2 regions of the Paenibacillus sp. MB22_1 genome follow, and region 2 is predicted to be linked to the other one. Evidence: a T-box and tRNA genes for the amino acid it is inferred to sense, from the RefSeq annotation. Region 2 holds a T-box; the other holds one or more tRNA genes.
The links. A T-box is a leader RNA that pairs with one kind of tRNA and senses whether it is charged. The one in region 2 lies ahead of tyrS (tyrosine--tRNA ligase), so its partner is inferred to be a tRNA-Tyr.

Region 1 (16,073 bases), on a different contig from region 2:
TAAACGTTGGCAACCCTTGCACATTGCCGGCCATCGCCAGATAGTGCTGATACATTTCCGGATGCGCCTCTTTATATGCATCGGTCTCAGCCACCGATTTCAGTACAGGAGACCGGACGCCTGTATCGGCGATCAGTTGTTGGATCTCCTCGCTGTACATCGCGCGGATATACTCAAATGCAGCTTCCTTGTTCTTTGCATCCTTCGGTACGGCATGGAACGCGGCGCCGATGGTGATATTGCCGGCTTTGCCATTCGGGGACAGCGGAATTTGCGACATTCCGTAATCGATTCCGATTTGCGAGCTCTCGATCGCACGCCACGGTCCATCGATCAGATATGCGATTTGTCCTTTTTTAAACGCGTCGAAATACGTTCCTTCAGTAGTGTTCACCATCAATCCAGCCGGATGGTTGGCGTTAAGCTCTTTCAAGAACTGTACCGTTTCTACGTTGGCATCGGAGTTAAAGACAGGTTGGCCTTGATCATCCGCAAATCCTCCGCCATTGATAACAAGCAAGGTACCATACCGCAAATACCCGCCGGCATTCGGCCCGGCATAGACCCCGCCGCCGTAGAACTTCCCTTTGCCTGCTTCCGTTACCTTCTTCACGTTAGCCAACAGCTCATCCCAGGTTGCTGGCGCTTTGTCCGGATCCAGGCCTGCCTCCTGCACCAGCTTCTTGTTCCAGAACAAGCTGCTAACGCCAGGTTGCGAGGCAAAACCGTAAATTTTGCCGTCATACTCCATCGGCTTCCAGGCTGCCGGGGCTACTTTTTCGCGAATTTCTTGGGCCATGTCGTCCGGGAACGGCTCAAGCAATCCCTGTTGGGCAAACCCAGGCATTTGTGTTTCCCCAACGATGATGTCGGGCATGTTTTTCGCCAGGAATCCCGCTGTTTGCTTCTGGATCAGCGGTTCGCCCCAACCCCAGTCCTCGGTTTTGACCGTAATGTTTTTGCTTTTCATTTTCTCGTTGATAATCGATTGATAATAGTACGGGAAGACGCCGGCTTTTTTCAGCGGCTGACCAGGCGTATAGTTGTAATCCTCCTCTGTAATCCGGGGATTCAGCGTCTCGTCGGCGATCGTTTTTTCCTTGCTTTTCTCCAGCAGCTCGCTCAGCACCCCGACGCCAATCGCTACGGCTCCTTCATTTAATACGGTAATGGTAGCGCCTTCAGTTGACGACGAACCTTCATTTCCCGAAGCCCCATTCTGGCTGGTTCCCGGGGTGTTCGCGGCTTGATTGCCACCTGTGTTGCCGCCCCCAGATCCGCAACCTGCTAACAAGGCGATGAGCAACAGCGATAGAAACATGACATGCATCTTTTTCAACAACATGCTTGAACCCCTCCAAAAGTCATTTTATTCAGCGTGAGTGTCCATTAAGTCAAGTTTTCAATACGGGTGTTGAACTGTTTTCATCGGTTCGATCCATAACGGACCGCAGTGCACCTTCTACATTGAAATGAGTTCCCGGCCTTCCTAACCTTTGATACCTGTGTTCGCCAGGCCCTGCACAATATACTTCTGGAAGAAGGCAAAGATCAGCAGCGCAGGAATCGTGATGCCAAGGCTCAGGGTAATAATCATCGGATAGTTGATCACGGCACCCGGGCTTGCCCCAACGGAGGAAATCCGCGTGATCGCCGCAGGAAGCGTTTGCAAACTGTCGTCCGTTGTATAGAAGAACGGTGTAATAAAATCGTTCCACGTTCCCAGCGCTGTCGTGATCGCGATAAACGCCATAATCGGCAGCTGCAGCGGGAATAGAATCTGGAAGATCAACCGGATCGTCCCGGCCCCATCCACAATAGCGGCTTCGTCGATTTCCAGCGGCACCTTTTCCAGCGACTGCTTCACCAGAAACGTCCCCATAATATTGATGCTAGGCCCACCGATCAAGTAAACCCACCAGGAGTTCAGAATACCGGTTCCGCCGGTAAAGATATCGTTTCCCCCGGCAAACGGGAAGCGGGCAAATTCAAGGTAAGTCGGAATGATCGCCAGCGTCCCGGGAATCATCTGGGTGGCAAGCATGATCAGGAAGATCGTATCCCGCCCTTTAAACCGCAGCCGCGCGAACACGTATCCAGCCAAAAATGAAGTCAAAATTGCCCAAAACGTGTTGTAAGCTGTACGAATCAGCGAGTTCTTCATATAAGTGGCTACTGCAGCATCCGTGGACCCAGCGATCAGCGCCTTGAAGTTCTCCAGCGTTGGCGCTTTAGGAAGCGGGAAGATGCCTAACACCGTTGAGGAGAATTCCGTCTTGGTGAAAAAACCGGCAAGCACCATAAAGATCAACGGGTACAGCAAAATGAGCCCAACGCCAAGAAGAATGAGATGTCCCAGTAAATGAACGGGCTTAAACTGTTTGCTAACTTTAGCGTTCAGTGGACTGGGCATGTGGGAGCGCCTCCTTTTTCGCGGGTTTGACGGGCTTGATCGGAATGCTTGTCCGACGATCGGATTTCGTTGACCAGTTGTAGTACAGCACAGTCACAACAATAACGATCAAGGCCATGATCAGTGAGGAAGCGCCAGCCATCCCCAAATTGAAGTCCCAGAAGCCGTCCCGGTAAATACGGAACACCAGCACTTCGGTTTGCCCGTAAGGCCCGCCGTTCGTGATGAATAATACCTGCTCGTAAATCTGGATCGCTGCGATCAAGTTCGTAATGACGATATACGTCGCGATGGGTTTTAACCCTGGCAACGTGACATACCGCAGCTTATGCCACCGTCCCGCACCATCGATTTCCGCCGCCTCGTACAAGGACAAATCCACGGATTGCAGACCGGCCAACCAGATTAAGGCTGCACCGCCTACCCCTTTCCAGACTGAATAGACCACAATCCAGAAAATGCCCCATCCGACGGAGTACTGCCATACGATCGGTTCCTTGCCCATCGCTTTCAGCAGGTTGTTGATGACCCCATTGTTCGAATCCAGAAAAATGTTGAATACTTGCGTGGTCGCAACCGTTGCCGTGATGGCGGGGATGTACCAAATGGAACGATAAAACCCTTTGCCGAACAGCGGCAGGTTCATCAGCAGTGCAGCAAAAAAGCCTGCTCCCAGCGTAATGACCGTGACCAGTCCGCCCAGCCAGATCGACCTCCACAATGCATCCGTGTACACCGGGTTTTGAAAGAAGCTGATGAAGTTATCGAACCAGATGAAATTAGGTGTATCTGCCAACCCCACCCATTCGAAGAACCCTAACACGAACCCGAACAAAGTGGGAAAACCCGAAACCACCAACCATGCCAAAAACATCGGCACGAGGATAACGGCGGCGATCAAAGCATCTTTGTGCTTCCCTAACCTGCGCTGCGTTGCTTTTCGCTTCTGTAATCCCGCGGTTTCCATCGTCCAAGCAACCCTCCTTACTGTGAAGTGCACTGATAAAGCTTTTGTTCTAAGTTGTATTATCTATTTGTAATATTAACTATATTTTACTATGTCATTTATGTCAAGAATTAGATATATCATTTATTGCTAATTTAGCATAAAAAAAGACACCTAGCTTGCAAGGGCAAGCAGGTGCCCTGTCAATCTACTTACTTTACTCGTTTTGCAAGGGGTCCCGTAGATTGACTTTCAATTAATTTTGGCTCCAGGATGACTTTAGTATACCCCGCATCCTTAAGCTCAGGCTTCTCGAGAATGTCCCGCAAAATCCGGGCTGCGGCTTCTCCCATCTCGATTTCCGATTGCGAAATATGCGAGAAGAATCCCCATTCATGCAGCCCCGGCGAAGGATCATCAAACGTCAGGATCGAGATGTCCTCCGGCACCCGAAGCCCTAATTCTTTACATATTGAGTAGATGTGCAGGCCAAGCCGTCCGTTCAGTGTGATATAAGCGGTAGCAATCTGGTTCTTGATAAACCGGTACAAGGGGTGCTTCTTGTCGATCTCGCTGTAATCCACATTGAAATCGGTGAGGATCAGTGCCGGATTAATCATCGCTCCCTTCTGTTTGAGCGCCTCCATATATCCGTTAATCCGTTCCTCCACTGTAATTGTAGGCAACGGCGAATCGGAGCAAATGGCGATGTCGCGATGCCCCAGGCCCCACAAATAGTCAACGGCAAGCTGTCCGCCGATTAAGCCGTCGCTGCGCGACAAGTTCGTAGCTACTCCCGGCAAATACCGATCGAGGAGCACAAACGGGTAACCTCGCATCTTCAGGGCTAAAATTTCCTCATTGTACGTTTCCGCATCACTTGGGAAAATAATCAGCCCGGCGGCCCCTTTGCGAATCAGATCGTTGATCGCTTCCTTCTCCCGGTCAATGGAATTGTACGTCAAGACGATCTGCAGGCTGTATGGACTGTCTTCAAGGATGTTATTAATTCCTTGAAGCAGCCGAATGGCAAAATAGTCTACCAGCATCGGCATAATTAGCCCGATCGTGGTGCGCCCCGGAATATGGGATGCGGCTTCGATCCCTCCCAGCGAAGGGTCAGCTACCCCTCCGTTTAACGCTCCGAGATGATGGACCGGCGCCCCCGCATTTCCGTCCAGCACGGGCCATGATCCCCCCTCCGCCAGAGAGCCTTGATGGCGTTGCAGCAGCTCACCGATGCCTTCGCTGACGAAGCTTCCCCGCCCGGGGATCCGGTAGATCCAGCCGTCCTTCGCCAGCTGCATCAAGGCATTGGCTACCGTAATTCGGCTGACGTCGAACTGTTCCATTAACTCTTTTTCCGAGGGGATCTTATCGTTCTCCCGCAGTTTGCCCTGCAGGATCATTTCTTTGAAGTGCTGTTGAATCTGCATATATAACGGTTTACGTTCGTTTTGCATAAGACTTCTCCTATCTTATTTCTCCCCATATATTTACATTATATCATTTATAGCATTTCGTCAATCTATTTCAAGTCATTCACTCGCTTGACATTGACTATTGGATATATTAAACATATTATACACGTTCTATCGTTTTCTTTACACTTTCGTAAAAAAAGGAGGGGATTTGTGATTCAGCGCTTCAAGGAACCTGTCTACGAGCCCTAATATGAGGATACGAGGTGAACGCATTTGTTTCGCAAAATAACGATGACTTGTCTCATTTTATTCTGCACCATGTCCTTATCCTTAGGTACCACCTCTGCATCGGCACAATCCTCAGTGGAAACCGCGTCCAAGAATACGATCAGCTGGCCTAAATTACAAGCGCTTCCAAACTTCGGGAAAGTAAAACAGCTGGATGTGCCGACGTTACAAAGTCTCCACCGGGAACGCTTATCTCGGATGGTCAGCAGCGACGTTGCGGGTGAATTCAGCTCCGTAGAAGTGACCTACACCTTCAGCGAAGGCGACAATTTCCGATACAATCAACATCGCAGGGCCAAAGAATCGGTTGGGGATTCAATCGATCCTTTGGCCCTGCTTTGGGCTGTCGAGGATGTCGTTCATTTCTTGGATGCACCGTAATCCGTAATCGTAAAGTCGATGTCAAAGGTCACCGGCGTACGGCTAAAAACGTCGTCCCAATGGCTTTCGACTTCCTTCCAGTATTTAGGGTGCGTGATCCTCAACCGGTTGCCGAACCCAGCCACATCGGTTTTATATTCTGACTGCATTTTATGCATCGTCGTCTCGAGCATTTGGTTTAGCCTTTTTTCGAAGATCTTCTTTGCTTTCTCCAAAAATTCGGTTTTGGAGGGGTCTTCCTCAAGATCCCAGTTTTCGATTAACCGCCCTTCCGATTCAATCTTGACATGAAACGAAAGCCGCCCTTCCTCGATCCGGGGGGTGATTTGCGTCTTCTCGTCTTCAACCTCGTAAGTGATCGTTTCATTTCGCCAATCATAGCTTTTGATCACCCCACCTTCAACATCGCCTTGAATCCAAGCAATGCTCTCCACGTCCGTTTGATCCAATGTGCCGATCCATTTGCCGGTCGACCCTTTGATTATCCCCGCTCCCGTAAATTTCGTTTCCCCACCGTACTTAGACACCTCCTGCAGGAGAAAGCTCTGCTTGGTGCCCAACCTCTCATTCAACTCGGTCAGATTCACCTCATTCATAATTTTGCCGGTCCTAAAACGTTCTTGCAGCATGTCCCTCAGCTTGAAAGCGGGGGGATCTCCGGAATGCGTCATTTCCAGCGTTTTTCTCGCCTTCCCTTTGCTCAATAATACGATGCAGCTAGGGCGTGTATCGTTATCGCGAAGCACGAAATCCATCAGTTTGTCGATGCTCTGCTGACGAACCAACTCAGTAGATACGACGATCACCTTCAAATGCTGGCCGATGACCGCCCGCTTCAGGCGAAGCGAATACTGCCGCATGATTTCAAACAGAGAATCCCCGGTTTCCGACATATTCAGAAATTCGCTTTTCCTCCCTTGACCCCCTGATTGTTTGTCGCTGCTGAAGTTTCCCATCGGAACGATCTGGATCGTAGCCGTAATCAGATTTCGCTTAGGATAATTTCCTCCTTGTTTCTCCAGCTCCCGTTCAACGGTCGTCGGTTCTCCCGCATCCAAGGCCAATCCGATATACAAGCTTAAATCTTCAATTTCTTTACTGCTCCAACAACCTGTTTGCAACGCAAGCAGGCCAGCGGCAAGAAACAGCGACAAAATACGGCGCTTACGCATTCGGTTTGAGTCCCTTCTTCCGAATTAGGTATACGGTTGATAACGGAATCGTAACTAAAGCGAAAATTATCATGCTGGTGTTTCCGACGGCGCTGCCAAGCGTAAATAAGTCGTTCATGTTTTTGGGAACAAGAGCGACGATAAAAACCACCGGCATCAGTGCAAAGAGCGCGGTTGGGAATTTTATGCGCATTATTTTCGATACGCCCAAGACCGTCGTAAAGAAAAAGATAGTGAAATTGCAAAACATCTGCATTAACCAGATGACCAAAAACGGAAATTCAAGTCGTTCAAAAAACAAACCGGTGACTTCAAAGCTTCGCAAAAGATCAAGCGTCGGCCAGGTGCTTCTTAGAACGGCGTCAACCGACATGCTTCCCACGACGATCACGGTGGCGCAAAAATAAAGAACGAACGGAATACTCAAGCCAGCCAATATCGCCTTAACCGCTTTCTCGGGGTGCTCCATATGGCCAACTAAATACAAAACGACTTCACCGCCCGCAAAAATAAGCATTGTCGATTTCAAGCCATTGAACACCGGAGGCAATCCTTCACCGAGAAAAGGCCGCAAGTGATTGATATCAAACATCCTCATGCTGAAAAATAAGCTAAGCAGCAAAATCAGGATACTCACAGGAAAAATAATTTGACACAAGCGGGCAATGCTGTTGATTCCTCCAGAAATCAAATAGGCCGCCGTCCAGATGAACGGAATAATGACAGCCCATATGGGGGTACCTTCCAGCAATAAAAAGATATCCACCTCTGCCAGAGCGCGAATCTCAAATCCGGCCAACACCAGAAAATAAACGGTGATCAGGAGGGACATTATACTGCCCATCACTTTCCCGACAATTTTTTGAGAAAACTCAAAAATCGTGCTTCCCGGAAACTGCTGGCTTAATTTGACCATGAGCAGCACCGCGAGCATCACAACGACGCCTCCCAGCAATACAGACAGCCAGGAATCCGGGGTACGCATTTTTTCGGTCACATCCCGGGGCAACGTTAGAATGCCAGCTCCCAGAACACTGTTGGTCATAAAGATGACCGCTTGCGATGAGGTGATTTTGTCGTTGGTACGAATAAACAAGTGATCCCCTCCTGGCTTTTCGGTTTAAGATCTGCGTTGTTTGCGGACCGTCTTCAACAATTCGGGTCTGCGTTTCATTAATGTCAAGGGCGCACGGACGAACAAGTCCTTCCAGTCGCCGATACGGATCGGCGAAAAGGGCGTGACATATGGCACACCGAAGCTTTCCAGCTTGGTCAGATGGCTGCAAATCAGCAAAAAAAACAATATCGTACCGAATATCCCCAGTACTGCTGCAAAAAACATGCCTACGAATCGCAACATACGCAATGTGATTCCTGCACTGTACATCGGAATCGAAAAGGAAGCGATGGCGGTTACCGAAACGACGATGACCAGAAACGGACTAACGATCCCCGCCTGAACGGCGGCCTCTCCGATAATCAGACCGCCGACGATGCCCATCGCGGAGCCGATGGGCCTGGGCAGCCGAACCCCCGCTTCCCGCAAAATTTCGATCGAAACTTCCATGATTAATACTTCGATCAACGACGGAAATGGAACCCGTTGGCGTGCCTCGATAATCGTAATGGCTAATTCCGTCGGAATCAGTCCGGGATGAAAAGAAATAAATGAAATATACATCGCTGGAATTATGAGAGACATAAATGCCGCAACAAAACGCAGCATCCGTAAAAGTGACCCTGCCATCCATCGTTCGTAATAATCTTCCGGGGACTGCAGCAGCATGCTGAAGGTCACCGGAACAATGAGCGCAAAGGGGGTTCCATCCAGGAGTAAGGCGATTCTCCCCTCCACCAAGGCGCTCATGACCCGGTCCGGACGTTCCGTATTTTGCGCCTGTTGAAAAGGACTTAGGATGTCGTCTTCGATCAGTTGCTCGACATAGCCGGATTCGGCAATGTAATCCAGATCGATCTTGGCGATGCGTTGCTCCACTTCCTGCAGCAACTCCGGATTCACAATGTTTTTCATGTAGACAATCGCAAGATCCCGCTTGATTACGTTGCCGACAACGTATTTCTTGATTTCCATTTGTTCCGTCCGTCCTTGGAGCCGGAGCATCGCTGTATTATCGCTCAGGATTTCGGTAAAGCCCAATCTTGGCCCCCGCAGCAGCGCTTCCGAAGTTGGCTCCGTTATCGCCCTGGATTTAACGCAGGGGGTGCCCACAAGCAGCGCGCACGCCATTCCTTCAACCATTAAAGCCGTATACCCTGCGAGAATCGATTCTCTGAGTTCCCGTTTGCCAACGACTTCCGTTAGTTCGGTAACCGGCAGTAGGTTTTGTTTGAAGTAGGAAACTAACCCCTCCTCCGGGGGAAACTTCATCCCTTGCTGAGCACTGTTATCCGACTTCAGCATAAGCACTTGCATAATGTGGCTATTAATCAACTGTTCATCTTGCATACCGTCAACAAAGATCAGTACCGCTCGCGCACCAAACCCGGCGAGTTCGTATTCTCGAAAATGAACGTCGTCATTTTGGCCGATCGTTTCTTTAAGATGCATAAGATCGATTTCATATTCGCCGGACAGCTGCGAATCCGTACTATTATGAGTTTCCAGAAAAACACGGTCTGTCGTTAATCCTTCCCTTGAGCGCCCGTGCTTATCCGTGACAATCGAGCGAAACCAGCGATGCAACGCAAAAATGAGGAGAGGAATGAGCAGAGTAACCCCGGCCAGCATGAAAGTCGGCCAGTCGGGGATATATTCTGTGATTGTCGACCACACGATAGATCACCTTAATCATTTATTTGGATTAATTTCCCCAAAAACGGTTTATATATTCATTTCCTTTCCACGCTGTGCAACGTGAATCTGGTTTGCCGGGGAGCCTTACATCAACTATTCCTTCCCTAAGCTTTCCTCGGCTCCAAAGGATAATTTACACACGAACGCTTATTCATATATGATCATATGGGGATATATAGATCACGCCCTATGGTGTATGTCAATGATATTTAATTCGCATCTTCATTATTCGCGAAAGAATCTGAACTTATCACACATGATCGGAGCGATATTTTTATGAGAAAAGTATTTTCTTTATTACGATGTTTACCTTTGTCTCTCCAACGATTACCTCGGCGCATACCAAGCTGACCTCTTCTTCCCCAATCCAGGATGAAGTGGTAAACACTGCAATCGGCCAAATTCGGCTGGAATTCAACACCACCTTGTCGCCTGGTACGGCAATATAGGGCTCATTACGTAGGGCTTGCTGAACAAGATCAATTTAAGCTGCTCGCAACGCATGAGCCTAGACCGTGATTTTCTTTGCAGTTTTCATGCAAAAAATCGGACGGAACGCAATGAATCTGAAAAAAGAGAAAAAAAGAACCCGCAGTCGCCGTTCCAGGTTCATAACCAGAAACTGGATAGCGATGACAGTTAAACTTGTATGAGCACCGCGGGCGCAAATTCGGCCCAAACCCAACTTGCGTTTGCCTTCGCCGAACTTTCCTTCGATCGCATTGCGCTGTGCAGCGTCTTGCTTCTCTTGCTTTCGATCATCGGCGTCACGTTGTTCTTTGGATGGCCTGCCAAGCTTCGGTCCGCTAAGACGAATCCCACGTTCCTTGCAGTAGTTCAGGTTATCGCGATTGCGGTAGATCTTGTCGGCCAGAATGACGGCGGGAAAATATCCGAACCGCTGTTTGTACGCTTCCACCGAATCCTGCAGCGTGGTCGCCTCGTTGAAGCTGTCCCACCCAGCCGTTTCGATCCAGGCGTAGCCATCAACCAGACTGGCGGCGATTTTAGCGCCGAATTCCACGTTAGCGCCGGCTTTGCCGCGGACGATCGGACGAACATGCGGCTGTTCGATGCTCACAATGCGATCCGGTACGGTATGCGTCTTGTTCTCCATCATGTCACGCTGCTGCCGGTATAGCTCCGAGATCACGAGAAGCAAGCGATATTGTCTTTTGCACAGTACCGCAAGCGGCGTGTGCTTTATGAGTTCTTCAATGATTCGCAAATCTCTGCCCACATAGCCGAGTTGCTTCTTAACGGCTTTTCGAATCACTTTGCCTGACGCTTTGCGTTGTTTGGAGACGCCCAGGAACGCTTTTCGGGCTTGCTTGCGGTAGGTTCGCGGTTTTTCCATCTGTCCGATATGGGGATGGTGCAACACATCGATGATATCTTCGAGGATTTCTCGGGCATGATTCAAGAGCCCCAGATCCGTTGGATATTTGATGTCCGCAGGTGCGCATGTAGCGTCCAGCATGAGGGTTCCCTTATTCATGGCGTTTGCTGTCGGCTCGCACGCGGGCGGCAAATCATGGAACCGTTTTGTCGCGTTGCGGTGATTCTTAGCCGGGGCATGAACTTCCTCGGGAATGGTGAGAGCTTTCTCTGACTCCATCATGGTCAACTGAGAACCGCCGGTGTCGTCGTCATCGTTGTCTCGTCTCGATGGTTTCTTGGATTTAGATGTTGCAGCTTCTTCTTGTTCCGCTTTCAATGCCGCTTGTGCAATCCAATCATTGACCTCCGCAAGGATCTCGATGCTGAGTCGTTCCCGAAAATGCGTCATAAGCGAATGATGAAACGGCTCTGCGTCCACGTACTCCTTGTAGCCGAGAAAAAACTGCAAATACGGATTTTCCTGGATCTGCAGCGTGGTCTCCCGATCACTTAAACCAAGGCGCTCCTTGATGATGAGGGCACCGAGTGCAATGCGAACCGAATATGCTTTTTGACCGATGCCGATCGATGAGAAGGATTGGAAGTATTTCTCTTCCACTTTATCCCAAGGGATGAGTGCGGCAAGCTGTACCCAGCGATTCCCAGGATTAAGCTTCCCGCCAAAGGGTAAGTAGAAATTTTCCAACAGATCTGCCATATCCCGATTCGGCACGAACACGTTCGCTCACTCCATCTGCAAGGTTTTTTGCCAATTTTCTATGTTTTCCTTGCAGATAAATTCGACAAAAGTAGCTCAAATCCCTTGTGGAATAAGGATTTTTTGTTCGTTCAGCAAGCCCTACGTACACGCTTCATTTTCTTGCGGTTGCAATCTGGTCCGGCACATTGCTGGTGGCAGGTTAGTTTAAACCTGTACACTCCTGGCGCCGCTTCCTGTCATGGTTCCACCCCGTAGCAACGCTCGCGATGCTGGTCATTGTACTGTCCGGACTTTACTTGACAAATGCGGTTGCGCCCGAATACCTAAATGCTTTGGCCCTTCCTTATGGACAAGCAATCCCTATGATTCATCAAGGTTATGAAAATGCGGAGCTTCAGCTCCGCCTAAATACGATGATCTTTATTTATATTGTTATTGCATTGGGATATATCGCCGCCATATTTTACTTGTTCCAAAAAAACAAAAATGCGTATCTCGCCGTTTCGCTCAGCGTTTTGCTCGTTATAGCCTTATATGTTATTGTGATGACAACAGTCGCTTAATTGTAATAATTTCGTTTAACCAATCTTTTTTTGATAAAATGATGCAAACGCCTTACAGAAGGGGATAGTCCATGACACAGTCCATAAATACAGCGAAAGAATGTGATACGAACTGCTCGGGCACACTCGTTGATTTAAAAGCTATCAAGGCGGAGCTTATCGATAACCAAGCAGCGGTTCAATTTGCCGACTGGTTTAAGGCTTTCAGCGATCCGACGCGCGTCAAAATCATCAGCGCCTTGCTAAAAAGGGAGCTTTGCGTGCACGACCTGACAGTGCTCCTCGAAATGGGTCAATCGGCCGTTTCTCATCAACTGCGATATTTGCGCAACCTCAGAATTGTTAAGCGGCGCAAGGTTGGAAAAACGGTCTATTATTCACTTGACGACACGCATATCGAGCAAAGTCGCCTCTTCATAAAGTACAACCATGGCTAAAAAACGCTACTTTCTGCTGCTAGACTGAATAGTAGACACAGATTACACCACCGAGCATAATTTCCTAAACAATAAAAAAGCCCTTAGGATTCCTGATCCCAAGAGCTTAATTTCACAGTTGGTACCGGTGAGAGGACTCGAACCTCCACGGGTCTCCCCACTCGATTTTGAGTCGAGCGCGTCTGCCATTCCGCCACACCGGCACATATAAAGTTTTAATCAAAAGTGCGGAAGACCAGACTTGAACTGGTACGGTAGTCACCTACCGCAGGATTTTAAGTCCTGTGCGTCTGCCGATTCCGCCACTCCCGCGAAGTATCAATGGAGGCGCCACCCAGATTCGAACTGGGGATAAAGCTTTTGCAGAGCTGTGCCTTACCACTTGGCTATGGCGCCATAATATAGAATGGAGCGGACGACGGGAATCGAACCCGCGACCCTCGCCTTGGCAAGGCGATGCTCTACCGCTGAGCCACGTCCGCTTAAACTGGGGATATAGGATTCGAACCTATGCATGACGGAGTCAAAGTCCGTTGCCTTACCGCTTGGCTAATCCCCACTATATTTGATTGGAAAGAAATGGGGCGATCGATGGGACTTGAACCCACGAATGCCGGAGCCACAATCCGGTGCGTTAACCCCTTCGCCACGACCGCCATAATATAAAGTTATCAAGTGAAAAAATGTGGCAGGGGCAGCAGGAATTGAACCCACACCAAAGGTTTTGGAGACCTTTGTTCTACCTTTAAACTATGCCCCTAGGAAACTGGTGGAGGCTGATGGATTCGAACCACCGAACTCGTAAGAGAACAGATTTACAGTCTGCTGCGTTTGGCCACTTCGCTAAGCCTCCACGTGGTGCCGGCGAGAGGACTTGAACCCCCAAACCTACTGATTACAAGTCAGTTGCTCTACCAATTGAGCTACACCGGCTCTTCAACAACATTGTTGAATGGTGGCTCGGGACGGAATCGAACCGCCGACACGAGGATTTTCAGTCCTCTGCTCTACCAACTGAGCTACCGAGCCTTATATGAAGTTAAATGGCGGAGCCGACGGGATTCGAACCCGCGGTCTCCTGCGTGACAGGCAGGCATGTTAGGCCTCTACACCACGGCTCCACACTAGAATGATTGCATCCTCTTAAAGAGGATAATTGCGGGGGCAGGATTTGAACCTGCGGCCTTCGGGTTATGAGCCCGACGAGCTACCGGGCTGCTCCACCCCGCGTCAATAATACTATTTTATTTTGGGGTCCCCGAAAAGTAATCGGAATATACTTCAGAGACTCAACTTCACCCCAAAAAGTGAAGTTTTATGGTGGAGGCTGAGGGGATCGAACCCCCGACCCTCTGCTTGTAAGGCAGATGCTCTCCCAGCTGAGCTAAGCCTCCATGGGAAAGGACAAGTTATATTGTAACAGATCCCCCATTCAGAAATCAAGTCAGTCAGCAAAATCAACTTGAAATCATGAAGGGAAGAAATGACCCGTAGGGGATTCGAACCCCTGTTACCTCCGTGAAAGGGAGGTGTCTTAACCCCTTGACCAACGGGCCATGTAGAAAGAATAATAATGGCGGAGAGAGAGGGATTCGAACCCTCGAGACGCTTGTGACGCCTACACGATTTCCAATCGTGCTCCTTCGGCCAACTCGGACACCTCTCCAGATATAGGATCCCAGGAAGTTATGAAGTGTATCTCAGAAGTATAACCTACTTCCTGGGACTTTGACTCCCCGAACAGGACTCGAACCTGTGACAACTCGATTAACAGTCGAGTGCTCTACCGACTGAGCTATCAGGGAACATTATGAAGTTTTCAAGGTTGAATCCTTGAAAACTGGATACGAAACTAGATTTGCATTTTATTTTTTGGATAAGCCCTCGACCGATTAGTACCTGTCAGCTCCATGCCTTACGGCACTTCCACCTCAGGCCTATCAACCTTGTCGTCTTCAAGGGGTCTTACTAAATTGGGAAATCTCATCTTGAGGGGGGCTTCACGCTTAGATGCTTTCAGCGCTTATCCCGTCCGCACTTAGCTACCCAGCTGTGCTCCTGGCGGAACAACTGGTACACCAGCGGTGCGTCCATCCCGGTCCTCTCGTACTAAGGACAGCTCCTCTCAAATTTCCTACGCCCACGACAGATAGGGACCGAACTGTCTCACGACGTTCTGAACCCAGCTCGCGTACCGCTTTAATGGGCGAACAGCCCAACCCTTGGGACCTACTTCAGCCCCAGGATGCGATGAGCCGACATCGAGGTGCCAAACCTCCCCGTCGATGTGGACTCTTGGGGGAGATAAGCCTGTTATCCCCAGGGTAGCTTTTATCCGTTGAGCGATGGCCCTTCCATGCGGTACCACCGGATCACTAAGCCCGACTTTCGTCCCTGCTCGACTTGTCAGTCTCGCAGTCAAGCTCCCTTCTGCCTTTGCACTCTTCGAATGATTTCCAACCATTCTGAGGGAACCTTGGGGCGCCTCCGTTACTCTTTAGGAGGCGACCGCCCCAGTCAAACTGCCCACCTGACACTGTCCCCGTACCGGATTACGGTACCAGGTTAGAACCTAGATACGATCAGGGTGGTATCCCAACGGCGCCTCCACCGAAGCTGGCGCTCCGGCTTCCTAGGCTCCCACCTATCCTGTACAAATCGTATCCAAGTCCAATATCAAGCTGCAGTAAAGCTCCATGGGGTCTTTCCGTCTTGTCGCGGGTAACCTGCATCTTCACAGGTATTAAAATTTCACCGGATCTCTCGTTGAGACAGCGCCCAAGTCGTTACGCCATTCGTGCGGGTCAGAATTTACCTGACAAGGAATTTCGCTACCTTAGGACCGTTATAGTTACGGCCGCCGTTTACTGGGGCTTCGGTTCACAGCTTCGGGCTAAACCCTAACCGCTCCCCTTAACCTTCCAGCACCGGGCAGGCGTCAGCCCGTATACTTCGCCTTGCGGCTTCGCACAGACCTGTGTTTTTGCTAAACAGTCGCTTGGGCCTTTTCACTGCGGCCCCCTCGGGCTATTCACCCTACCGAGGCACCCCTTCTCCCGAAGTTACGGGGTCATTTTGCCGAGTTCCTTAACGAGAGTTCTTCCGCGCGCCTTAGAATTCTCTTCTCGCCTACCTGTGTCGGTTTGCGGTACGGGCACCTTCTCCTGGCTAGAGGCTTTTCTTGGCAGTGTGAGATCATGACCTTCGGTACTGTAAATTTTCCCTCCCCATCACAGCCTAGCCTTATCGGTGTGCGGATTTGCCTACACACCAGCCTCACTGCTTGGACGAGCATCCATCAGCTCGCGTCACTACCCTACTGCGTCACCCCATCGCTCATAACGGATTACGGTGGTACAGGAATTTCTACCTGTTGTCCTTCGACTACGCCTTTCGGCCTCGCCTTAGGTCCCGACTTACCCTGAGCGGACGAACCTTCCTCAGGAACCCTTAGGCTTTCGGCGGATCAGATTCTCACTGATCTTTTCGTTACTCATACCGGCATTCTCACTTGTGTACTGTCCACCAGTCCT
Region 2 (16,073 bases):
TGTCTTTGATCGAGAAGGTCAGGTCGGTGCCCGGAGCAACGATCCGGACTTTGTCCGTTCTGTTCATCAGATCAGCCAAGGCATCTTGCGCCCGATCCATTTTGGCATAATCCAGGTTACATACGTCAAAATAGAAATCCTCGAACGCTTCCGTGCTCGTATTGGCCAATTGGGCCATGCTGGCGTTCGGATAACGGAGCACAACCCATTTCGTACGTTTCACCCGTTGTTCGCTATGTACAGGGTGGGAATAAAGCGAATTGTACAGCTTCATCTTATCTTCGGGTACGTCGGACAGATCGTTGACGTTAGAACCCGCACGAATGCCGATGTAACAGTCCATCATTTGCATCCGTTTTAAATCGTATTCCGCCCAGGTTTTGATGCCGTCTTCCGTGGCGTATTTCAATTGCGCACGTTGTACAGCCCGGTCAGTAATCTCAACGAAGGCGTTCCCGCCCTTCTTCCCAACCTCTTCCACGACCGCTTTCAGCAAATCACGTTCATCGCCAATCATTTCGACCAGGACGTTCTCTCCCGGTTGTACATTTACGGAATAACCAACCAGGTTTTCCGCCAGCTTCTGAATTCTAGGATCTCGCATCTGGCTTCACACTCTCCTCAATATTCGTTGTGGGATTTGGTATTACAACCCGTGCCGGCCGTCCAAACACCCCATTGGTTTAACCATTGGTTAATTCTTCTGCTATTGTAGCACGATAGGGTCGGAAAGTCAGCCTAACCTAGGATGTCACTCACGCCTACTGATAACCCTCAAACCGGTTATCGGTTCGCAGCACCTCCCGCTGCGGCACGCCTTTGGGTGACAAATAATTCAACGTCGTCTCCGAGGTCAGCCTGGAAGGTAATCCCGATTTGCGGTCAATCGTCAAATGGTAGACGACGGTCGCTTTCATTTGCTTCAGCATGACCGCTAACTGCTTGCTGCCCGTCGTCCAGATCTGCGACAACTCGTTTCGCAGCTGCTCCTTCTGTGAAGCCGGCACCTGTTCTAATTGCGACAGCCCGGCCTCACGCGTGAGCTCCATTTCCGACAGCAAGCGATCCTTTAACCGCATGGTAGCTTCGGCTGGATCCATCTCGATCCGAAGCACCTTCGTCCCCCGTGCAGCACCGCTTTCGGAAGTGATCGTTTTCTTAGCGGCCATTCGAATCTCCTCTAGTTGTTCCAGCGGGTTCAGACGGACCACCCCTTGCAGCAGCGCATTGTGGTCATCGGATTGCACCAGCCAGTTCCCGTGCTCTAACCGGAGCTTGGCTTCCCAGCCATTCGGCTCTGCTAATCCCGCCGTTTGCAGATGGCCTGCAGGGTTTCCCGCCCGCTGACCCACCGGTTCAGCTCGGATACTTAATTCCCTATGCTCTTGAAGACGTCCCGTATAACTGAAACTCTCCTCCAGCCCTTGCCCATTTCCGCGCTGCAGGGCAGCTAAGCCGCGAAAGGTTAACGTGTCACATCCCGCCAGCCCGGACCAGGTGAAGTCAAACCACTGCTCCGGCGTCCTCGCTTCGTTGATCCCGCACGACGCCAAGATTAGCGTGACTAGCAGGCCATAGATGATCTTCCCTAACCGATATTTATACGTTGGCCTTCTCCGTGATATCCCCTTCATATGCAAGCCCCCGCCTGAAAAAATAAACCCGGTTCCCCACCGGATCATTCCTTTTGCTAGTTCTAGCAGTATCCTGCCACAGGGACGGTCACTCTATTCGCAGGTTCGACCGGCAACCCAAAAAAGAACGCTCCCGCCGTCCATATGTCCGGTCGAGAGCGTTCTATACCAATAAAGCAACCATTTACGAGGAGGGGGCGTCCTCTCTGGATCCGACTTGCGTCTGGTTCCGCCCGTTGTTCTTGGCTTTATACAGCGCCATATCCGCCTCATAGAAAAGCGACTCCACGCTAAGCTTCTCATCGCCCTTTACCCACTCAGCGATACCGCATGAGACGGTCACCGGCGGATCGGTATCCATCGCGACGCGCAGCCGAATCGTTTCTGCGATTTGGTAGCTGTTCTCAGCGCTTGCACCGGGCAGGTACACCGCCAGTTCTTCGCCTCCCCAGCGGGCGGCGATATCTGTCTTGCGGATTGAGCTCTTGACGATTGCGCACACCTGCTTCAGGATTTTATCCCCGGTTTGGTGCCCGTACGTGTCGTTGACCTGCTTAAACTGATCAATATCCACGATGATTAAGGAACCGTTCGTGTCTTTCTTCTGGAATTCCTGGATCGCATCATCGACGTAATGGCGGGCGTAAAGTCCAGTCAGCATATCGCGATTGGCCATCCGGCGTACCTCCGCATGCAGCGACGCGTTGGCGATTGCAAGACCGATGTGTGAGGATAAGACCTGAAGCAGCTTGTAATTATCATAAGAAAAAAAGCGGGTCTTGCGGTGCGCCAGCATGATCACCCCGTTCACTTCTCCCCGGACGAACAAAGGTGCGGTGATCAGCGAGCGGGAGTTCGTCTCCTCCATAAATCTCGAGGATACCTTCCCATAGGCTTGAAAGTCCGACAGAATGATCGGCTCCTGCGTGGAATATACCAGTCCGCTGAATCCATAGTTTTTCGGAAAATGCTCCTTCGACAGCCCCGGAACATTGCTGGACACAATCTCGAACGTTTCTGTCTCATTGTTTAATTGGGAAATACAGCAATACTCCGCCTGAAAAATCGATAGCAACTCTTCGGTTGCAAATTGGAAAACTTCCTTGAGCCGCAGACTTTGATTCAGCCGTTTCGTTAATTCATTGATCAGCCTCAGCTCGTTGATCAGCAAATTCGATTGTTCATACAGCTTCGCGTTCTCAAATGCCGTGCCGGCCGTATCGGCCAGCATGCCGATCAGCTGCAAATCCACATCATCGATCTCCTCACGCTGGATGCGCAAGTGGAAAACCCCGTACACCCCTTGTTTGCCACTGAGAGGTACGGCGATTTCCAAATTTCTTTCGCCTTCTCCCTTCGGATCCACGGTTTCCCTGACCTGCATTCTGCCCTCCATGAAAGCCCTCACGAGCAGCTCATCGCCTTGTCCAAGCAATTGAAACGATTTAACCCGCGGATCGAGACTTACATGATCCTGAGACATAAGCAACTCCAGACGGGCATTCGGATACATGCCGGACACCCGCTCGAACACCTCGGTCAGGACCGAATCCACGTCGATCTTATCATGAAGCTTCTGCACCATTTGAAAAAGCTTAGAGCGGCGCTGCTCCTCCCGCTTGGCTTGCTGCTGGATGCGGACCAAATCCGTAATGAACATTCCCTCAAAGCAACGATAAAAACAGGTTTGAAACAGCCGGGCCGCCATCTTGGCTAACAAGATCGCCTCTGAAGTGCAGCTCTCACGCATGAGACAGCCAAACACCGCAAACAACTCGCCATGAATGCGTGTATACACCGGTACAGCCGCATAAACTCCGTCGGCCTTCTGGGCTGCGATGGCTTTGCGCTCATACAAGCTCTGCTTGATGACCTCTTCCATTCCGCTAGGCCAGGAACGTTCCAGCGGTTGCCGCGGGTTCAACGAATCGGCAAGCAGCTTCTCGCCGCGGCTGCCGGCAAGGAAGAAATCAGCCTCGCCGAGTTCCGGCATATCGCTGATCTGTTTGCGCCATTCCGCAAATCCCTGTTGTAATATGGAATCGATGTAGGGAAAATCGTGGGCGTTAATATCTAGCTGCCGCAGCCAATCGGTATAATCGTTGACATCATCAAGCCGCGGCAGGCCGGAAGCGTTATTCAGGTTCAGCATCGGCTGACCCAAGGATTGATCGGCCATAAAAAAGCTCCTTTATATGCTGCGTTGGAATTGTAACCCTTCTGCGATAAATATTAAACGGACAAGCTCTTGTCCTGAAGTTCAAGCTTGTCCATCTCCGCCATATCCGATCTTGTCTGATATCTCTATTTTACTATCTTCCTTAGGGTTTTGCATTATAAATCCTAAGGTTTAAGGTATTTTTTTGGGACTAAAGCCCTATCGACAAAAATCCACCCATCTCTACAAAATCACTTATTGACTTTATAACCTCAATTCATATAATATATATTGTTGATGAAGACTGGATAGAGTCTTACTTAGGGCGTAACGCATGCGAGCACCCTCTCGGTTTTTGTTGCTGACGGGACAGCGGCTGAACTTTCCTGTCAGGGAGCGTATCATTATCTATCCTTCGCTCAACCAAACAAAACCCGCGCAAGTAGAACCCTAGACGAAATTTAACTAACAAAGGAGTCTACCTATACAATGGCACGTTACACAGGTCCTAAATTTAAACTCAGCCGCCGTCTTGGCATTTCCTTGAGCGGCACTGGCAAAGATTTGAAACGTCCGTTCCCTCCGGGGCAACACGGTCCTAACCAACGCAGAAAAGTAAGTAACTACGGAGCACAATTGCTCGAGAAACAAAAACTGCGCCACATGTACGGTTTGGGTGAGAAGCAATTCCGCACCCTGTTCGAGAAAGCGCAGCACATGCCTGGTATCGCGGGCGAAACGTTTATGATCTTGCTTGAAAGCCGTTTGGACAACCTTGTTTACCGTCTGGGCTTCGCGAACTCCCGTGCTGGTGCACGTCAGCTCGTATCCCACGGTCACGTAACGGTTAACGGCAAGAAAGTAGACATCGCTTCTTACCGCGTAAACGTTGGCGACGTAATCGGCCTTCGTGAAAGAAGCCGTGGTCTCTCTTCCGTGAAGGAAGCTCTGGAGAACCGTACGCATGTTCCGGCTTACCTGGAATTCAACGACACGACTCTGGAAGGCAAATACATCCGTTTGCCAGAACGTTCCGAGCTGTCGCAAGACATCGACGAGAAGCAAATCGTCGAGTTCTACAACCGTTAAGATTCGGAAGCAAACCGACCCAAGTTGTTCTCAACTTGGGTCGGTTTTTTTGTGCCTACCTTTGGCTATTTGGTCATAATGCTGTAATCCGTACACAATTGACTTTCCACCAGTCACTTACATACGGTCACTAACGTTTGGAACAGCTCATTTTGTAAGCGATCATCTTCGATCAGGTGCAAGCGTTCAATATGCTGCTTCGGAAAAATCAATAAATGCCCCTTGGTAGCCGGATATAGATCGAAAATACACAGAACATGTATTGACTCGTGTAGAACCACAGCTTCTCGGGTTTCTAATACATTGCAAAGTATACAATCAACCATCATTAGACCCTTTCTCTGACTAAAAGAGGAACAGTAAAGTTCTGTTCCTCTTTTAGCTGATTATGCATGATTATATGCAAAAATTGGCGAGGGATCTTTATATAGTCCATTCCTCTTATTTTACCGACAACTTGGCGAATTTGCGTTTACCGACCTGGATGATCTCTCCGCCCGCCAGCTCTACTTCCGCATTCGGGTCGCTGATCTTCTCTTCGTTCAGCTTAACCGCACCCTGCTGGATGCTGCGTCTTGCCTCCCCATTTGATGCGGCGAACCCTAGCAACGTCAGCAACTTGATCAGACGGATTTTCCCATTGACCAGCTCAGCGGCAGGAATTTCTTTCTCCTCGATATCCTCCGGCAGCGCACGTTGCTGGAACACCGTTACGAAATGCTCCTGCGCTGCATCGGCAGCTTCTTGACCATGGTACATCCGGACGAGCGTATGGGCCAGTTTCATCTTGGCGTCGCGCGGATGCACGGCTCCCGATTTGAGGCCTTCGGTGAGTTCAGCCAATTCTTCGAGGGACAGGTCAGTCACCAGCTCAAAATACTTCGTCATCAGCTCGTCCGGCACAGACATCGCTTTACCGTAGATTTCGTTTGGCGCTTCATCGATGCCGATGTAGTTGCCAAGGCTTTTACTCATCTTCTGCACGCCGTCCAAGCCTTCGATGATTGGGGTCATGATCGCGACTTGCGTGTCTTTGCCATATTCCTTCTGCAAGGTCCGGCCCATGAGCAAGTTAAACTTCTGGTCCGTTCCCCCCAGCTCGATATCGCTTTCCAGCGCCACCGAATCCATGCCTTGCATCAGCGGGTAGAAAAACTCGTGGATGCTAATCGGCTGACCGCTTGTATACCTCTTCGTAAAATCGTCGCGTTCCAGCATACGTGCCACGGTCACCTTCGCGGACAGCTTCACGACGTCGGCAAACGTCATCGGTGCCAGCCATTCCGAGTTAAAGTTAACTTGCGTTTTTTCCGGGTCCAGAATTTTAAAGATTTGCTGGCGGTACGTTTCCGCATTCCGTTGTACGTCTTCTTCGGTTAATTGTTTGCGGGTTTCCGATTTGCCGGTCGGATCGCCGATCCGCCCCGTAAAGTCGCCGATGATCAGCTGCACCTGATGGCCGAGCTCCTGAAACTGCCGCAGCTTCTGCATAACCACCGTATGGCCGATATGAATGTCCGGCGCGGAAGGGTCCAGCCCCAGTTTAACTTTCAGCGGCTTGCCGGTCACAACCGACTTGATCACTTTTTGCTTCAGCTCATCCTCCGGCACGATCTCCACAACACCGCGGGAAATCACCTGAAGTTGGCGTTCCACCTCGGCTTGCTGGGCCGCGCTTAATTCTTCCCATTTCATTGCTCTTCTTTCCCTCCATATTCGTTAGTCCTGCTTAGAAAACGGAACGCAAAAAAGCTCCTTCCCATCCCAAGGGACGAGAAGGAGCACTCGCGTTACCACCCTAATTAAAACCGTTTGCGGATCCTGCGGCGGATTGCCAGACGAACCGATGACGGTTTTCACTTCATTCACATAACGGGATTTCCCGGTACCGGACTACTGGCGCATTCTACGCGCGTTCCCCCGGACGGCTCCAGACGGTAATTCAAAAGGGATCCGCCCATTCGGTTCGCAGCAACCACCGATTCTCTGAGCGACGGGATTCCGCCTTCTACTGAGTCTTTCTAAGCCTTTGACGATTTGCAATTTAAAATATTATATAACACAGATGCATTCCCAAAGTCAAATCTACGAAAGCTAGGTCATGAGCAGGAACTAGGCTCCATCACACGCCAAAATACGCTGAAAAAACATCCAAATCCCCTTTTTTATGCTATAATGTTGCTGTTTATAAAGGAGGATCATGCATGGATCATGAGAACGACAAGAACTCCGGCAAGCTGCGGCGCAATAACCGGAGCGAAAAAAACTCAAAACCCGCCCGGAAGCGCAAAAAAGGCAGATTAGCCTGGGCGATTGTGGGTTGGCTCGTTCTGTTTGGATTTGCCGGCGTTCTGTTTGCCGGTGGAGCCGTATTCGGATACGTATCCTCCATCGTTAAGGACGATCCGGTACGGTCGCGTGCCGACATTCAAGCAAAAATCAATCATAATGAAATGACAGGTTTCGCCTATTTCCGTGACGGCCAGCCGATTGGCCAGCTTCGCTCGGAAGAGGATCGCCGTCCTGTCACCTATAAGGAAATCCCGCAAATCGTGCTCGATGCTGTGATCGCCATCGAAGACAACCACTTTGAGGAACACATCGGGATCGACTTTAAAGGGACGTTGCGAGCGGTTAAGCAGCGGGTGCTTAAAGAGGACGTGCAGACCGGCGGCAGTACGCTGACCCAGCAGCTGGCGCGACGCGTGTTCCTGAACCTGGATAAGACCGAAGACCGGAAGGTTAAGGAAATGCTGCTGGCACTTCGGCTGGAGCGTTTTTTATCCAAGGAAGAAATCATTACGGCTTATTTGAATAAGGTTCCCTTCGGCAACGGTTCGAATGGGTACCAGGTTTACGGCATCAAAGCCGCAGCCAAAGGTCTCTTTAACGTCAGCAATCTGTCGGATTTGAATATCGCGCAAGCGGCCTATTTGGCTGGTCTGCCTCAGCTTCCCTCCACCTATTCCGCTTTTAACGGGAAAGGGGAATTTAACGAGGAGGCATTCGGGCGGGCGGTCAAACGCCAGCAGCTGGTGCTGCAGCGCATGCTTGAGGAGAACAAAATTACGCAAGCGCAATATGAAGAAGCGATGGCTTTCGATATTAAAGGATCGCTGGCCAAGCCAACGAAGAAGGCTTATGACACCTACCCGTATCTGATGCTGGAGACGGAACGGCAAGGCGCGATCGTCCTTGCGATGCTCAACAATCCGGAGATGACCAAAGAGGAGGTTGCCGCCAACTCGGCCATCCTCGAGGAAGCTCGGCAGGAGCTGCTGACCGGGGGATACCGGGTGTACACGACCATCGACAAGAAGGTCTACAACGCCATGCACAAGGTATCGGAGAACGCGGACAATTTCTCTCCGTACAGTGAGAAGAAGGGCCTGGAGCAGGTCGCCTCGATGATGATCGACAACAAGACCGGCGCGATCCTCGGCATGATCGAAGGGCGCGACTTCTACACGGAGCAAATGAACTATGCGACGCAAATGAAACGGCAGCCGGGTTCTACGATGAAGCCTATCGCCGCTTATTTGCCGGCCCTCGAAGCCGGGTTAGTTCAGCCTGCCTCGATCATTGATGATTCGCCGATTATTTTGAAGGACTACCAAAAAGGCTTCCACATTCCTGTAAACTCCAGCGGCGGCTATAAAGGGCTTGTGACCGCGCGGACAGCTTTGAATGAGTCGCGGAATATCCCCGCGCTTAAGGTGTTTAACAATATCGTTGGCATCGACAAAGCTTGGGACTTTGCCAAGAAGCTGGGCATCACTACGTTGGAAGATGAAGACTACAACGCGCAAACCGGCGTGCTTGGCGGCTTGAAATACGGTGTCACCGTTGAAGAACTGACCAATGCGTACAGTGCCATCGCCAACGGAGGGCAGTTTACCGACGCTTATATGATCGAGAAGATTACCGATGCGAAAGGTAACATCGTCTACAAGCATGAGGTTAAGCCGCAGCGGGTCTTCTCCGAGCAAACGGCTTACCTGATGACCGATATGCTTCGCACCGTCATTACGGACGGCACCGGTAAATCGATCAAAAGCGACTTCAAGAAATATGGCAAAATCCCGGTTGTCGGCAAGACCGGAACAACGCAAAACTACGCCGACGTCTGGTTTATGGGTTACTCGCCGGACGTCACACTGGGAGTATGGATCGGGTATCGCGAACCGGTGAACACGTTGTCGGAAGCCGGTAAATCCCGGGCGCGCAAAATTTGGGCGCTCGTTATGAACGAAGTCACCGAGAGCAGACCGGAATTGTTTGCGACCAAAGCGTTCACGAAACCGGACGGTATCGTAACGAAAACAGTATCCGGCTATAGCGGGAAGTTGCCAACGCAGTTGACGCAACAGGCCGGGAAGCTGGTTACGGATATTTTTAATGCTAAATACGTACCAACCGAACCGGACGACGTGCTGATTCGAGCTAAGTACGTGACGTACGAAGGCATCAACTACGTGCCGCTCGAAACGACGCCTTCGGATATGCTGCGTGAGAAGGTTGTGGTGAAGCGCGAAACGCCGATCGAAGTGCTCAAGGAACAGCTGGAGCAGGCGTTCGCCGGAATGTCCGGCAGCCACAAACCGCTGAGCTTCTACCTGCCGAAGGATGCCGGGGAAGATGCGCCTTACAAACCAGATCCTCGCGTCGATGACGGTCAGGCGCCTGCGCCTCCGGCGAATGTCGCCTTGTCTGCAGGCAGCGGAGCAGCTACGATTACGTTTAGCGAAAATACGGAAAAAGACGTGGTCGGCTACCGGTTGTACCGTGCAGACGACGGCGTGACGTTCCAGTATACCGGGAAAGCAGCGCTGGTTGGAGATCCGGCGGTCATTACAGACGATCGATCCGTTGGCTTCACCACCGCGTACTACGTCACGGCCGTTGACGTGGCCGGCAAGGAATCGGCGCCAAGTGCGATCGTCAACGTCTTTGGCGGCGGCGTATTCCCGGGCGGCGGCTCGACGCCGGATACGCAAAACGAGACGCCGGGCGGTAACGACGGCGGCATCATCGGCGACAATGGCAACAACGGTCCGCTTCCTGCATCACCAGCTAACGTGAGCGTGAAGAAGGACGACCGCGGATTCACGGTGAGCTGGGACGCGAACGGTGCTCTCGACCTGGTGACGAGCTACAACGTCTACGTGTCCGATGCCCAAGGCGGCACCTACACGAAGGTCGCTTCCACCTCGGACCCGCACTTCTCGTTCAAGACCGACTCCAGCTCCGTCTGGATCCAGGTCACCGCCGTCAACGTGCTGGGCGAATCCCCGCCGTCGGCGCCGGTGCAGTATAGTAAGTAATATAAAAGCAGCAGGTGTGGGCCTGCTGCTTTTTGGGTGCTGCTCTTTCTTGTGTGATCTTGTGCTCGTGGGTGCTCCTATTTCATCGAACCGTGAAACGATGTTTCCTTAAGGCTGTCCGTATAAATATATATGATTTTTCGAACATAATTCGCTGCAAACTACCCATTTGGTGGAAATATATTCGATTTTTCACATAAAATCTCAAAGTTCGGGCTTCAAGGGAGCGATTATATATGAAATTTCATATAGAATGGGCCAAATCCGCCATATTTGAGCGAATATATTCGATTTTTCATATATATTTCCGTTTCGGCGAAATACTCACACCCCCATTCCACACGACAAATTGGGATAATAACAATCCTTTATTATTTGTGGGAAACAAGGGAACACCTCCTAGACTTCTCGCTCTTCCCAACCTAATGGAGGAATAAAGTAAGCATCGTACTGCTCTTTCGCCAAGTCCGTTAACTTCTCCTTCCACTGCCAGTACTCATCCAGATAACTTTCCCCCTTCCCCATTCGCCAAAATAAGCTGGTTGGATCCTCTTCCGGAAAAGCCACCCAAGGAGGTAATATAAACAATGCTTCTTCTGAGCCGGATAATTTTTCGCGAGTTTCCATCAGGATTTTGCCGAGCCAATTTGCCCCAGACCCATCGCCGTTGTCACCCCAAAAGCGGTCATTCCTCGTATGTTCAATTAGCAAGCAATCTCCCGTAGATACTAGCAATCCCCTCAGTTCAGGATGCTGTTGGAATTTCGCCTCCACTGCTTGTCGCATGATTTTCAACTTCACTTGCTCCCAATCACTTAGAAGCGGCCGGGATCGATCTCTCCCCATCTGTGCAGCTTGAAAAGGGGTTTCCGCTTGTCTAATCGCTTCCTCATGTTCACTCCCCGCAAACTTCTGTGCCTGAAAAATAATGCTCCGACGTTGGCCAGACCTTATCATTTATCTCAATTGGATAAAGAGCAAAGTTGGTAAATTGTCCATAGGGACGATTTGTTTCGTAAAATCGGATCACTTTCTGATCCGCACGGACTTTCAACAACTCATTTCGGATGGACTCCGCCTTTTTTAACATTTCCTGTGCAATCCTTTGGATGTCATCCCTGTCTTCACCTCATCTCTCCGGCAAAGAATGTACTGGGGTGAATATCGATGGTTGTCAGCCTTCGTGCCCCTATTCTGATTCAATTTTCCAATTGAACATATCTTTAAAATCTTCGAAACAGCTTGGACAAACCCAATAGTATTTGTCTTCCGTTGCGTAACCTTTATCACATTCCTCAGGGAATTTTTTTCCAACAAAACTCACAATGGTCATGATCCCATGATTGATTCATAAGTAGGTAATTTTGAAATACCATCTTCTTACCCAATAAGTACTTTGCTTGGTTTCTTATGCGCCAATCGTTCTGATGGCTCACTATGATCATCACTTTCCTCATGTATAGGTGAATATTTGCATCACCCACTTTGGATAATTCTCCGTATCAAGGCTTACCATGAAAAAGTGTCTTAGCTATTTTATGAAATCTTTAATGATTACCCTCTACTATGCTCTTAAAAATTTTCGGCGGAATCGTATAATCCAGATTAATGGTATGAATGCTCTTTTGATAACGGGATATAAAGCCTTCAACATAACGGAATAATTCCTCAAAATAGCCCTCCACACTTGGATTGATACGGGTTTCATTCCAACTAAGGTGATACAAGCCCCAATCAAACAAACGTCTTACTTCTGTCTCAAGCTTAGTCGACACAACTTCCGTTCCTCTTCCACCTGGAACTTTTAGTTTTAGAATTATGCTATCCAATTTCATGAGCATTCTAATAAGCTCTAGTGCATCCTCGGCGTACACATATACATTTTGTATTAAGGCATCGGGCCATTTCGTCATCAGATCTGCTCTCACATTTGGAGGAAGGTTTAAATAATATTCCTGATTTTTATTCCAATACACCTTTCTAATAACAAGAGGTGACTCCTTCCCGCTCTCATCAAGAAAGTTACGGTATTCGGAAAAAAACGACCATGAAATGATACTGTCTGCGGTCCATACTCTGCATCTTAACACCTGTTCCAAGGTTTTCTCTTCAGATAATTCATTCTCTTTACAGTACATAAAGATAGGTTCTTCCGTTAAATAATGCACCATAGCTTCTTGTCTTAACAAAAATAGCGGAGTGATTTTGGAACACACTTCTTCACTATGAATGGAATTACAGCTTCCTTTCACACTTTGACTCAAATTATGACTTCCCCCTTGGAATTGATACACTTGCATTTTGTAGATGATATTATTTATGAAAAGAAAAATGAATACACTTTGCATAACACTGGTCTGTTTCTTCTCTTTTGTCTAATTACGGACAATAGTATACTTCTTCCATGTTTACTTCATCACCTCTTGTATAACTGTCATATCGTCATCGTACTGGATAAGTTCGCGATGTTGGCGCCATGAAGTTAGTAAGTAATGAAAAAGCAGCAGGTGTACTCACGCTACTTTTTTGTGTGATCCTGAGCATTTCATAAGCCACTAAGTCCACATCATATCGATCCGCATCAACAAATTTAGTTAGTTTCCCCTGAAAAAGTCAGGGTGTTTTGAGCATAATTAAAAGGAATTCAGCACCTCAAAATGGAAATTGTTATTGACGAGATAACAAAGTTCCACACCCCGAGGGAAGAATTCCTTTGCTATAGGAGTTCAACAGAAGCCCTCGGGAATCCTTCCAAGAGGTGAAGAAAATGTTGAAACTTCGAGACGAGCAATTGACCATCTGGGATGCCATTCTCCCGGAATCTGTTAGAAAGTTGCCGGTCGAGCTTGCAATCATAGATCAATTACTGGACGACGACCGTTTTCTTCAACCGTTTACTGAGTTGCACCCGAAAGGCAAGAAAAGCGGCCGTCCTACGCTTGCAATTGAAAAGTACATCCGTCTTATGGTCCTGAAGCATAAATACAATTTGGGCTACGAGTCACTCGTGAAGGAAGTCGGTGACAGCATCACATGGCGAATGTTCTGCCGGTTTGCCATCGACGAACCGATGCCCGACCCGTCTACGCTCATCTATGCCCGCAAACGCTACGGCGACAAGATCGTCGAAGACATCAATGCCGCACTCGTAAAGCAGTGTGAGGAAAAAGCCGTTCTGAAAACCCGCAAATTGCGCACGGATACGACGGTTGTGGAATCCGACATCCATCACCCGACAGACGCTACGCTGTTGCAAGATGGCGTAAAAGTCATCACTCGAACGATTCAGAAAATCCGGAAAGTCGCCTCCCACACTGTTCAAGGCTTTGAAGATCGTACGGCAGAAATCAAGGAAAAGATTCTGTCCATCGCGAAAGTTCTACGTCGCCGCACCCGTGAATCTTGGGAAGAAGTTGACCGGATCACTGGGAGCGTAATCGAAGTAGCCGAGAACGTTGTGAACAAGGCGCAAGCCGTTATCGAGAAACTGCAAGACAAGGGCAAAGCTGCTCTTCGACAAAGTAAAACCAAACTGACCGAGGCGGTCACGCTAACCGGCAAGTTGTTGGAACAAGCCAAACAGGTCGTTTCCGGCAATCGAATCATCGCAGATCGGATCGTCAGTTTCTTTGACCCGGAAGCAAGACCGATTAAGAAAGGTAAGCTGGCCAAAGGAACTGAGTTCGGCTACAAGGTGCGAATCGACGAGACGGAAAGCGGCTTTGTGACCGGCTACGCTGTCTACGAGGGGAACCCCTCGGATGATGAACTGCTCGTTCCCGCTGTACAGGCGCATATCAAGCAATTCGGCAAAGCGCCGCAAGCTGTAGCGACCGACCGCGGTTTCTCAAGCAAGAAGAACGAAACGGCCATTACCGAACTTGGTGTGAAGCGAGCTAGCTTGCCGCGAAAGGGCAAAAAAGGCATTGCCCGATCCGAGTACGAAAACGAATTATGGTTCAAAGACTTGCAGCGTTACCGTGCAGCTGGAGAAGCGAAGATTAGTCTTCTCAAGCGGAAGTACGGTTTGAACCGCAGCAGGTATCGGGGCTTTGTCGGCTCAAAATGCTGGGTCGGCTTCGGGATTCTGACCCACAACCTGCAAAGAGCGGCAAAAATGCTCCAAAACTAACATGGAAACCGATCATTAGGGAAAGTTCCCCCTCACAACCCAGCCAGCAACCCGAAACTATTTTTGAAAATCGACTTTTTCAGGAGCAACTAGTTAATAGCAAGCCTTATAGGCTTAGGTTGAACCAAGTCATTACACCACGAAAACGATGTTTCCATAAAGGCTGTCCGTGTTGATCCAAACACCAGATGTACGATTCTGGCTTTCTTTTCTTGACTTCAGTATACAGATATACCTGATTTCTTTGATCCAATATCGGATTAAATCAACAACTCATTTCGGATGGACTCCGCCTTTTTTAACATTTCCTGTGCAATTCTTTGGATGTCGTCCATGTCTTTACCTCATCACTCTGATTAGCAAAGTACTTAGGAAGTGCGTGATGACAGCTACAGTAGGTAATTAGTACAAGAGCAGCAGGTTATGTCCCTGCTGCTCTTTCCCAGGGTGCTTTGAGAATATCGATGGTTGTCCGTTGTCGTCCCCCTATTCTGATTTAACTTTCCAATTGAACATATCTTTAAAATCTTCGAAGCAGCTTGGACAAACCCAATAGTATTTTTCTTCCGTTGCGTAACCTCTATCACATTCCTCGGGGAATTTTTCCAACAGAACTCACAATGGTTATGATCCCATGATTGATTCATAAAAAGGTAATTTTGAAATAACATCTTCTTACCCAATAAGTACTTTGTTTGGTTTCTTAAGCGCCAATCGTTTGGTTCAATCATTGTGATCACGTTCCGTTTCATTTGTTACCACAGATCCAACGGATTAAGTTCTCATCAGCCAATTCTGGATTGTTAAGGCCAACTGTGGTCATTTTGATTGTGCGAGTAATTCCTTGGCAATTTCGGGTATGTCGTATTCAATGAGATCTTTATTTTTTAGTTGAGCGAGCCTGTAAAGTTCCTCTTTTAAACTAGAGATAATCCCGGTGTCAAGTTTCCTAATTAAGTGCCACAAAATATTTTGTATCCAGTCGTAATCATTAGATTCTAATATGTCTTTTAATGATGGAATTAAGTCTTGGCCTAGTGGAATTAACAATTCATCAATAATTAAGGGGGCTACAGGCCAGTTTATATCCTTAGTCCATTCTAATATTTCCGGTAAAATCAACTTTAGTTCAGCCTTAGATAAAGTTTTTAGTAATTTAATCGAATCGTAATCACTTTTGTCTTTAGGTAAATAATTTGCAACATCCATTTATTAGTACATCCTCTTTCTTATAAATATTGTTTTTTTCACTACTTTAATCTTACTGAAATGCTCTGTAGTATTTTAGTTAAGTAGTAGGGTTCACTACCATTGTTTTTTACTGCGTCTCTTGAAGACATCCAAATTTGATGTTCAATTGGATCTTTAGCAAGAATCAGTATATGATTAGGGTTTTTGGGATCACTCTTTACAGTAAATACTCCTGTCTTTTTAACCAACTCTATAGAAGTAACAGTGAAACTTTTCCAATCTTTACTTGCTTGTTTAAAATAAGATAGCCCGTTTGCATCTATTACTGGCCTTGGTGTCAAGTTTACATCACCGCCATTTCCACTCCTAAAAATTAGAGAATGTTTATCATTATTAGTTTTAGTAGAAGAAGAGGTGGCTTCCAACCCTAATATAGTCGCTAATCCTGCTGCTTGGATAACCTTACTTAGTAAAGATGATGTATTACCGCTTATCGGCAATGCGACTTCATTTTTAATTATGGTAATAAAATTATTGGTTTCTTT

Region 1: it encodes a tRNA-Tyr, which carries the amino acid that the T-box ahead of tyrS (tyrosine--tRNA ligase) is inferred to sense. The anticodon was not compared.

Annotation. Positions count from the first base shown of each region.
Region 1 is NZ_JBLADV010000002.1:366,040-382,112, forward strand. It holds gene ACL02P_RS13365 (extracellular solute-binding protein) at 1-1,345, opposite strand, end outside; gene ACL02P_RS13370 (carbohydrate ABC transporter permease) at 1,490-2,413, opposite strand; gene ACL02P_RS13375 (carbohydrate ABC transporter permease) at 2,391-3,380, opposite strand; gene ACL02P_RS13380 (GntR family transcriptional regulator) at 3,572-4,822, opposite strand; gene ACL02P_RS13385 (hypothetical protein) at 5,057-5,452, shown strand; gene ACL02P_RS13390 (Ger(x)C family spore germination protein) at 5,431-6,624, opposite strand; gene ACL02P_RS13395 (spore germination protein) at 6,617-7,720, opposite strand; gene ACL02P_RS13400 (spore germination protein) at 7,745-9,418, opposite strand; gene ACL02P_RS13405 (IS5 family transposase) at 9,948-11,537, opposite strand; gene ACL02P_RS13410 (hypothetical protein) at 11,807-12,103, shown strand; gene ACL02P_RS13415 (ArsR/SmtB family transcription factor) at 12,175-12,540, shown strand; tRNA gene ACL02P_RS13420 (tRNA-Leu) at 12,660-12,743, opposite strand; tRNA gene ACL02P_RS13425 (tRNA-Leu) at 12,767-12,852, opposite strand; tRNA gene ACL02P_RS13430 (tRNA-Cys) at 12,863-12,936, opposite strand; tRNA gene ACL02P_RS13435 (tRNA-Gly) at 12,948-13,022, opposite strand; tRNA gene ACL02P_RS13440 (tRNA-Gln) at 13,028-13,099, opposite strand; tRNA gene ACL02P_RS13445 (tRNA-His) at 13,121-13,196, opposite strand; tRNA gene ACL02P_RS13450 (tRNA-Trp) at 13,227-13,300, opposite strand; tRNA gene ACL02P_RS13455 (tRNA-Tyr) at 13,308-13,393, opposite strand; tRNA gene ACL02P_RS13460 (tRNA-Thr) at 13,397-13,473, opposite strand; tRNA gene ACL02P_RS13465 (tRNA-Phe) at 13,494-13,569, opposite strand; tRNA gene ACL02P_RS13470 (tRNA-Asp) at 13,585-13,661, opposite strand; tRNA gene ACL02P_RS13475 (tRNA-Met) at 13,697-13,770, opposite strand; tRNA gene ACL02P_RS13480 (tRNA-Val) at 13,859-13,934, opposite strand; tRNA gene ACL02P_RS13485 (tRNA-Glu) at 14,025-14,096, opposite strand; tRNA gene ACL02P_RS13490 (tRNA-Ser) at 14,115-14,206, opposite strand; tRNA gene ACL02P_RS13495 (tRNA-Asn) at 14,273-14,345, opposite strand; rRNA gene ACL02P_RS13500 (23S ribosomal RNA) at 14,413-16,073, opposite strand, start outside.
Region 2 is NZ_JBLADV010000001.1:781,075-797,147, reverse strand. It holds gene ACL02P_RS03560 (aminopeptidase) at 1-604, opposite strand, end outside; gene ACL02P_RS03555 (hypothetical protein) at 762-1,634, opposite strand; gene ACL02P_RS03550 (sensor domain-containing diguanylate cyclase) at 1,819-3,813, opposite strand; gene rpsD (30S ribosomal protein S4) at 4,282-4,881, shown strand; gene ACL02P_RS03540 (HIT family protein) at 4,995-5,207, opposite strand; gene tyrS (tyrosine--tRNA ligase) at 5,323-6,576, opposite strand; T-box leader at 6,646-6,914, opposite strand; gene ACL02P_RS03530 (transglycosylase domain-containing protein) at 7,086-10,205, shown strand; gene ACL02P_RS03525 (NADAR family protein) at 10,605-11,162, opposite strand; gene ACL02P_RS03520 (hypothetical protein) at 11,753-12,469, opposite strand; gene ACL02P_RS03515 (ISNCY family transposase) at 12,973-14,337, shown strand; gene ACL02P_RS03510 (DUF5071 domain-containing protein) at 15,157-15,546, opposite strand; gene ACL02P_RS03505 (RHS repeat-associated core domain-containing protein) at 15,588-16,073, opposite strand, start outside.